DNA from 4 places in the Erwinia sp. GW821-FHT03D09 genome. Region 1 is predicted to be linked to each of the others. Evidence: riboswitches for the same ligand, from Rfam matches in the RefSeq annotation. Region 1 holds a riboswitch; each other region holds the start of a gene.
What was found. Region 1 has a riboswitch for thiamine pyrophosphate ahead of thiB (thiamine ABC transporter substrate binding subunit). Riboswitches for the same ligand answer to the same signal wherever they lie in the genome.

Region 2: linked by a shared signal. The riboswitch ahead of AC07U6_RS18960 (FAD-dependent oxidoreductase) and the one ahead of thiB (thiamine ABC transporter substrate binding subunit) in region 1 are both predicted to bind thiamine pyrophosphate.
Region 3: linked by a shared signal. The riboswitch ahead of thiM (hydroxyethylthiazole kinase) and the one ahead of thiB (thiamine ABC transporter substrate binding subunit) in region 1 are both predicted to bind thiamine pyrophosphate.
Region 4: linked by a shared signal. The riboswitch ahead of thiC (phosphomethylpyrimidine synthase ThiC) and the one ahead of thiB (thiamine ABC transporter substrate binding subunit) in region 1 are both predicted to bind thiamine pyrophosphate.

The regions. Positions count from the first base shown of each region.
Region 1 is NZ_JBWKUK010000005.1:102,178-104,376, reverse strand. It holds gene sgrR (HTH-type transcriptional regulator SgrR) at 1-1,207, shown strand, start outside; TPP riboswitch at 1,244-1,361, shown strand; gene thiB (thiamine ABC transporter substrate binding subunit) at 1,400-2,199, shown strand, end outside.
Region 2 is NZ_JBWKUK010000021.1:34,728-36,926, reverse strand. It holds gene AC07U6_RS18970 (thiazole synthase) at 1-50, opposite strand, end outside; gene thiS (sulfur carrier protein ThiS) at 52-249, opposite strand; gene AC07U6_RS18960 (FAD-dependent oxidoreductase) at 249-1,178, opposite strand; TPP riboswitch at 1,320-1,440, opposite strand; gene AC07U6_RS18955 (LLM class flavin-dependent oxidoreductase) at 1,628-2,199, shown strand, end outside.
Region 3 is NZ_JBWKUK010000003.1:243,009-245,207, forward strand. It holds gene wcaJ (undecaprenyl-phosphate glucose phosphotransferase) at 1-808, shown strand, start outside; TPP riboswitch at 939-1,044, shown strand; gene thiM (hydroxyethylthiazole kinase) at 1,081-1,872, shown strand; gene thiD (bifunctional hydroxymethylpyrimidine kinase/phosphomethylpyrimidine kinase) at 1,869-2,199, shown strand, end outside.
Region 4 is NZ_JBWKUK010000028.1:9,090-11,288, forward strand. It holds gene nudC (NAD(+) diphosphatase) at 1-23, opposite strand, end outside; gene rsd (sigma D regulator) at 97-603, shown strand; TPP riboswitch at 740-840, shown strand; gene thiC (phosphomethylpyrimidine synthase ThiC) at 930-2,199, shown strand, end outside.

The sequences.
Region 1 (2,199 bases):
TCTGGCGCGAATAAATGAGGAAAATGGGGAAGTGGAACCGGATATCGCCCATCACTGGCAACAGCTTAGCCCGTTACACTGGCGCTTCTTTCTGCGTCCGGCCATTCGTTTCCACCATGGTCGCGAGCTGGACATGGAAGACGTGATCGCCAGCCTGCAGCGCTTAAAAGAGCAGCCGCTGTTTAGCCACTTTGAACACATTGAATCCAACAGTCCGTGGATGCTGGACATCCACCTCAAACATACCGACAGCTGGCTTCCGTGGCTGCTGGCCAGCGTCAACGCGATGATCCTGCCAAAAGAGTGGCCGTTTATGCGCAACTTCGCCCGTCAGCCGTCGGGAACCGGTCCCTATGCCGTCGAGCACAACCAGCAGAGCCAGCTGCGTATCAGCGCCTTCGATGACTACTTTGGCTATCGCGCACTGATCGACGAGGTCAATATCTGGGTCCTGCCCGAGATCAGCGACGAGCTGGTTTACTCCGGCGTGAAGCTGCAAAGTCATGATACCGATGAGCAGCCGGAAGAGAGTCGCCTGGAGGAAGGCTGCTACTTTCTGCTGTTTGACCAGCGTTCCGAGCTGGGCCGGAACGAAGCTGTTCGCCGCTGGCTAAGTTCAATCTTCAACCCGATCGCCCTGCTTAACCACAGCGGGATTGCCTATCAGCGCTACTGGTTCCCGGCATGGGGCCTGCTGCCGCGCTGGCATCATCGCCATGATATGGAAATGAGCAACAAGCCAGAGGGGTTAGATTCGCTGACGATCACCTGGTACAGCGATCAGATTGAACACCAGGGCATCGCCAACGCCCTGGGCCCTGTTCTTGCCGCGCACGGTGTGGCGCTGATAACCCAGGAACTGGATTATGAAAGCTGGCATCAGGGTAACGCCGAGAGCGATATCTGGCTGGGTAGCGCCAACTTTACGCTGCCGCTGGAGTTCTCCCTGTTCTCGCTACTGTATGAAGTTCCGCTGATGCATCACTGCATTCCCATCGACTGGCAGCAGGATGCGCAGCAGTGGCGGGAGCAGAAGCTTCCGCTGGCCGACTGGAGTAAACAGCTAATCGACAATCATTACCTGCATCCGCTGTTTCACCACTGGCTGCAGCTGCATGGCCAGCGCAGCATGCGCGGGGTGAGAATGAATACCCTGGGCTGGTTCGATTTCAAATCCGCCTGGTTTGCACCGCCGGATGAGTCATGAGTGCTTTCGTTAGCGGAACGATCTCACTAGAATAGGCCGTTCTCAACGGGGTGCGATATACCCTGCTGCGCGGTAGCAGGGTATATCGCTGAGAGAAAACCCGTCGAACCTGATCCGGCTCATACCGGCGTAGGGATTTGAGAGTGCTGTTTACTCAGATCCTTTGCGCATCTTCTTTTCAAGGAACGCAAAGTGTTAAAAAAAATCTTACCTCTGCTGGTGCTGTTCTCGCTGCCCGTCGCAGCGAAAGACGCGCTGACCGTCTATACCTACGACTCGTTCTCCGCCGACTGGGGCCCCGGCCCGGCAATCAAAAAAGCTTTTGAAGCGCAGTGTAACTGCGAGCTGAAGTTTGTTGCGTTGGCCGATGGCGTATCGTTACTCAACCGCCTGCGAATGGAAGGAAAAAACAGCCAGGCCGACGTCGTTCTGGGGCTGGACAATAACCTGCTGGATGCGGCAGAAAAAACCGGCCTGTTCGCCGCCAGCCAGGTCAATACCGAAAGCAGCAACGTGCCCGGCGGCTGGAAAAATAGCACCTTCGTGCCCTACGACTACGGTTGGTTCGCCTTCGTTTACGACAAAACCCGCCTGCAAAATCCGCCAAAAAGCCTGAAAGAGCTGGTCGAGAGCGACCGCCCAATCAAAGTGATCTACGAAGATCCGCGCACCAGCACGCCGGGCCTGGGTCTGCTGCTGTGGATGCAGAAGGTGTATGGTGAGCAGGCACCGGCAGCCTGGCAGAAACTGGCTCAGAAAACCGTCACCGTCACCAAAGGCTGGAGTGAAGCCTACGGCCTGTTCCTCAAAGGTGAAAGCGATATGGTGCTGAGCTACACCACGTCCCCTGCTTACCATCTCATCGAAGAGAAGAAAGACCAGTACGCCGCTGCCAACTTCAGCGAAGGCCATTACCTGCAGGTGGAAGTGGCCGGTCAGCTGAAAGCCAGCAAGCAACCGAAACTGGCGCAGGAGTTTATGCAGTTCCTGCT
Region 2 (2,199 bases), on a different contig from region 1:
GCCGTACCCAGCAAAAAACGTGATTCAGGTGCGTAATCGTAAAAGTTCATCTCAGCCCCCCTGCATCGGTGACAGCACTTCAATCTTGCTGCCTTCGCTAATTGGCGTCGCGTCATACAGCCCACGCGGGACAAAATCGCCGTTCAGCGCGCAGACCACGCAGCTGCGGTCAATCTGCTGTTCGTTAAGCAGCGCCGTCAGGGTAGCGGCCTGGGTTTCGGTCGCCTGACCGTTCAGTAAAATGTGCATCAGCGCGTCTCCTGCGACAGCTGTTGGATAAGATTTTGCGCCATGATCGGTGCCAGCAGAAAGCCGTGCCGGTACATGCCGTTAACGTGGAAGGTGCCGTCGCGATAGCGGATATCCGGCAGGTTATTCGGGTAAGAGGGGCGCAGGCCGCTGCCGGTTTCAATCACCCGCGCTTCGACCAGCGCCGGGTCGATGGTGTACGCCGCGCTCAGCAGTTCCATCAGCGCGCGGGCGCTGATCGGGCTGGCGTCGTTGCTTTCCACCATGGTGGCACCGAGCATAAAACGCCCTTCGCTGCGCGGCACCAGGTAGCAGGGAAAGCGCGGATGCAGCAGGCGGATCGGTCGTGAAAACTGCACCTCATCGCCTTGCAGGATCAGCATCTCACCGCGCACGGCGCGCAGTTCCGGCAGCAGCGGCGCGGCATGAATACCCCGGCAGTCGATAATTTTGCCCGTTGGTTTACCGTGGCGGATCTCCACGCCCGCGGCCAGCAGCTTCTGCCGCAGCTCCTGCATCGCCTTGCGCGGATCGAGGTGCCCTTCGCTGGGGAAAAACAGCCCGCGAGCAAAGCGCCCGGCCAGGCGATCTTCCACGCTGCCCGGGTCCACCCACTGATGGCCCTGGGTCATTTTGGCAAAGCGATTCAGCTCCATGCTGTCACGCGGCGGCGCGATCACCAGCGTACCCTGACGTTCCACGCCGCTGACGTGCGCCTGCCACCAGTCGGCGGAGCCCTGCCCCAGCCTGACCACCTCTTCCGGTGCGCCTTCGCCCTCGCAGAACGGCGCGAGCATACCGCCCGCGTAGTGCGACGCGGGGCAATGTTCTTCAGAGGTGATGATTTCCAGCTTTTCTCCGGCGTCGGCCAGCGCGGTCGCCACGCACAGCCCGGTCACGCCCGAACCCAGGATCGACCAGTGGCTCACAATGTCGCCTCGGCGGAATGTTCAGGGAGAGTTGTTACGAACGTCATACCGGCCTCTCAGATAACCAAGAAGACCCGCGATAATGAGAAGGGAGAGTATCGGCGTTCGGCGGCTGCGATCTGCCCGATAAGGAGTGCGGCGAAGCGGCATTCCAGGTCTTCCTACGCCAGTATCAACTGGGTCAGGTTCTAAGGGTCGCTGAGCCGCGATAAATCGCAATCAGCCTCTCAGTCTCTTCGGCGAGACTCCCCTGACAGAGACTTTTTTATTGCATCCTGAGCGCAACCGCAAGCGTTTAGGTGGATTTATTTCGACGGCCGTTTTCGCCAGATGAAAATAAAGTGCCGGATTCGGCATTTTGCAAAGTGCGGGGCAGGCAACACAATTGCCCGATGCTGAAGGATTTTTCAGTGCGCCTCTCCCACATCAGGTCTGAACGGATGGACACCATGACAAAACCGGCCATATCGCATATCGCTTTCCTTACTCCCGGGAACTACCCGGATCGCGCCCCGCTACAGGGGCCGGAAGAAACCCTGCAGCTGTTCGAGCTGGGTGAATCGCTGGGCTACAACGGTGCCTGGGTGCGTCAGCGCCATCTGGAGCACGGGATCTCTTCGGCGAGCACGTTTCTTGCCGCCGCCACGCAGCGTACCCGGCATATCGAGCTGGGCACCACAGTGATCCAGATGGGCTATGAAAGCCCGTTTCGGCTGGCGGAAGATTTACTGACGGTGGACGTACTCGCGCGCGGGCGGCTGAACGTTGGCCTCAGCGCCGGCCAGCCGAACCACCTGGAGCTGATTGGCCCGGCGCTGTTCTCAGGCGACTGGCGGCAGGAGAATTTCTCCTACGATCGGGTCCGACGCGTGCGGGACAACCTCAGCGGCCGCTGGCTGGCGGATGAAAACACGCTGATCGCCTCGCCGGGCAACCAGCAGCGCCTGGTTAACGACCCGATCCTGCGCGAAGTGGATGAACTGCGGCTGGAGTTACCCTATGAATTTACCGCCGACCAGTA
Region 3 (2,199 bases), on a different contig from region 1:
AATAGAAGATGCTCGTGAAGGAAAACTGGACCGTATCTACATCGCTATGAGCATGAAAGATGAGTCCAAAATTAAAGATATTGTCAAACGCTTAACGGATACGACCTGCTCTGTTTTACTGATACCGGACGTTTTCACTTTTAATATTCTTCAGTCTCGTACTGAGGAGATCAATGGTGTGCCGGTGGTCCCATTATTTGATACGCCTCTTAGCGGTATCAATATGGTATTCAAGCGTCTTGAAGACATCATTGTGTCATCGATTATTCTGCTGTTTATCTCGCTGCCGTTGATTGTTATTGCCTGTGCTGTGAAGATGAGTTCTCCTGGCCCGGTTATCTTCCGCCAGATTCGTTATGGCATGGACGGTAAACCGATTATGGTCTGGAAGTTCCGAACCATGTCAGTGATGGAGAATGGTGCTAAAGTCACCCAGGCCAAGCAAAATGATCCTCGCGTGACCAAACTCGGTAAGTTTTTACGCAATACTTCACTGGATGAGCTGCCGCAGTTCTTTAACGTGCTTTTTGGTCAGATGTCCGTAGTGGGGCCGCGCCCACATGCCGTTGCGCACAATGAACAGTATCGTTCGCTAATTGAAGGCTATATGCTGCGCCACAAAGTTAAACCAGGGATTACAGGTTTGGCCCAGATTAACGGCTTCCGTGGTGAAACAGATACCTTGGAAAAAATGCAAAAGCGCGTTGACTTCGACCTGATCTATATTCGTGGTTGGAGTATTTGGTTAGATCTGAAAATTATATTCCTGACTTTTTTTAAAGGCTTTGTTAATAAAGCTGCGTATTGATTTTAGACATTCTTTAAAGAATGTGTTGGACATGATGTTAAGACGAGTAAAAAATCCGCCATGCGGTTTTTTTACTTTATAATCCTTATGCTTGATTTCGCCAATCCCTTTGCATATTCTTTCCGTCGAAACAAATGACTCGGGGTGCCCGTCCTTTTCTTTGAGGATACGGCTGAGAAAAACCCGCATAACCTGAACTGGATAATGCCAGCGGAGGGAAGTCAGATGCCTCCAACCGGCATCGCCTTCTTGATCGCCGGTTGGGAGTATAAATGAGCCAACCCCTTCCCCTCAGCCACCACGATGTGGCGCACTCTCTGGCGCTGTTCCGCCAGCAATCCCCCCTTATTCACTGCATGACCAATGATGTAGTACAGACCTTTACGGCCAACGTTCTGCTGGCGCTGGGTGCATCGCCGGCGATGGTGATCGATGCCGAAGAGGCCGCGCAGTTCAGTGCGGTAGCCAGCGCGCTGCTGGTCAATGTCGGCACGCTGACGCGCTCGCGCAGCGCGGCGATGCTGGCGGCGGTGGAGTCAGCAAACCGTGCAGGGCGCAGCTGGTCGCTGGACCCGGTAGCGGTCGGTGCGTTAGCGTTCCGTACTGAATTCTGTCATCAGCTGCTGAATCATCAACCTGCCGCCATTCGCGGTAATGCCTCAGAGATTATGGCGCTGGCAAAAGAAGCGGTATCCGGCCGCGGGGTGGATTCTCAGCATCAGTCCGATGCCGCGATCCCGGCCGCGCACAAGCTCGCTTTGCAGAGCGGGGCGGTTGTGGCGGTCACCGGAGAAGTGGACTTTATTACTGACGGTCAGCGTACTCTCAGTGTCAGCGGCGGTTCACCGTTGATGATGCGTGTGGTCGGTACCGGCTGCGCGCTGTCGGCGGTGGTGGCGGGGTTTGCTTCGCTGCCCGGCGATCGTCTGACCCACGTTGCCAGCGCCTGCCGTGTGGTATCGCTGGCCGGCGAGCGTGCCGCCGCGATCGCATCAGGACCGGGGAGCTTTATCCCTGCCTTCCTGGATGCGCTCTATTTATTGACCCCGGAGGAACTGGCATGAAGCGAATTAATGCACTGACCATTGCCGGTACCGATCCCAGCGGCGGAGCGGGTATCCAGGCGGATCTGAAAGCGTTCTCGGCGCTGGGCGCTTACGGCACCAGCGTGATCACCGCGCTGGTTGCGCAGAACACCCGGGGCGTGCAGTCGGTTTATCGTATTGAGCCGGATTTCGTTGGCGCGCAGCTGGATTCAGTGCTGTCGGATGTACGTATCGATGCGATCAAAATCGGTATGCTGGCGGAATCCGACATTGTGGAAGTCGTAGCCGAGCGTTTGCAGGCAGCGACCACGCCCTGGATTGTGCTGGATACGGTGATGCTGGCGA
Region 4 (2,199 bases), on a different contig from region 1:
ACGCTTGATATTTGACGTTCCATAACTTGCTTATCATCCTCAGCTCAAAGACTGGTTTGAGGTCAGGCATTAAAAATAAAACTCACGGAGATGAACATGCTTAACCAGTTAGAAAACCTGACCGCACGCGTTAGCGGCTGTAGTGAACTGGTCGATTTCTGTTTACATGCCCGTAAGCAGCTGCTGATTGCCTATTATCAAATGGCTGGTTTAAAGCCTAACAAGGAATCGTTGACGGCGCTCGATGAAAATGCACTGGATAATTTTTGCCAGAATCTGGTGGACTATCTCTCAGCGGGCCATTTCACGGCCTACGAACGTTTCATCAAAGAGCTTGAAGGAACGGAACAGCTGGCGCAGGCGGCACTGATTTATCCCTCTTTACGCGCCAATACCGACCACATTATGCAGATTTATGATACATATCTGGAAAAGTCCATCGAAACAGATGATGCAGTAGATTTCCAGCAAACGCTTTCTCTGGTCGGCGAGGCGCTGGCTGAACGCTTCGTGCTGGAGGATAAATTTATTAAGCTGGCCCTGGAAAAAGTTGCTGAAAATCATATAACTAAAGATGTAGCGCCTCTTGCTCCTTCCGCCTGATTCGTTATCAGATTGTGAATTACTTGTAGTTTCCAATTAGCCCCTTTATGCTGAAGAGGCTATTTAGTTTGAGCAAAAAACGTTTTGTTCTGACTTCAAACTGATTTTCTGGCACCCAAGTGTGAAAATCAGAGAGTATTTCTTGTCGGAGTGCCCCACGGGGCTGAGACCGTTAATTCGGGATCCGCGGAACCTGTTCAGGTTAACACCTGCGAAGGGAACAAGAGTAAAATCGTCTGCGATGATGCGAAATAAAATGTTTCTCATCGTTCAAATTACTCCCGCCTCCAGGCAAGCAACTTTCCCTAATATTTCAGGAATTTGCTATGTCTACCGTTGAAAAACTTCTCGTTGAGAAAAAAACTAATCGCCGTGAGCAGCGCGCTGAAGCTCAGCAGTTTATCGATTCTCTGCAGGGCACGGCCTTCCCCAATTCAAAACGTATTTATCTGATCGGGTCCCGGGACGATATCCGCGTACCGATGCGTGAAATCCAGCTAAGCCCAACCGTTATCGGCGGCAATAAAGACAATCCGCTATTAGAAGAGAATGAACCGGTGCCGGTCTATGACACCGCAGGCCCCTACGGCGATCCGGCAGCCGCTATCGATGTGCATCGCGGTATCGACAAGCTGCGCAGCACATGGATTCACCAGCGTGCCGATACGGAAGAAATTGCTGAACTCAGCTCAGTCTACACCCAGCAGCGGCTGGCTGATGAAGGACTGGATCATCTGCGTTTCGATAATCCTCCTCGTCCACGACGCGCACTGGCAGGTCGCTGCGTTACTCAGATGCATTACGCGCGCCTGGGTGTCATCACCCCGGAAATGGAATATATTGCGATACGTGAAAATATGGGCCGCGAGCGCATTCGCGGTGAAATTCTTCTGCAACAGCACCCGGGCAACAGCTTCGGTGCCAGCCTGCCGGAAAATATTAGCGCAGAGTTTGTGCGCCAGGAAGTCGCCGCCGGACGGGCGATCATTCCGGCCAATATTAACCATCCGGAATCGGAACCGATGATCATTGGGCGTAACTTCCTGGTGAAGATCAACGCCAATATCGGCAACTCCGCGGTCAGCTCTTCGATTGAGGAGGAAGTTGAAAAACTGGTGTGGTCTGCTCGCTGGGGTGCCGACACGGTGATGGATCTTTCCACCGGCAGCTATATCCATGAAACACGTGAATGGATCTTGCGAAACAGCCCGGTACCGATCGGCACCGTGCCGATCTACCAGGCGCTGGAGAAGGTGAATGGCGTGGCAGAAGATCTTAACTGGGAGATTTTCCGCGATACGCTGCTGGAGCAGGCGGAGCAAGGTGTTGATTATTTTACTATTCATGCCGGCGTGTTGTTGCGTTATGTACCGATGACCGCCAAAAGATTGACTGGTATTGTTTCGCGCGGCGGGTCGATCATGGCGAAGTGGTGCCTGTCGCACCACAAAGAAAGCTTCCTCTATCTGCATTTCCGCGAGATTTGTGAAATCTGTGCCGCCTATGATGTTTCCCTCTCACTCGGTGACGGTCTGCGCCCGGGTTCAATTCAGGATGCCAACGACGAAGCACAGTTCTCCGAGCTGCATACGTTAG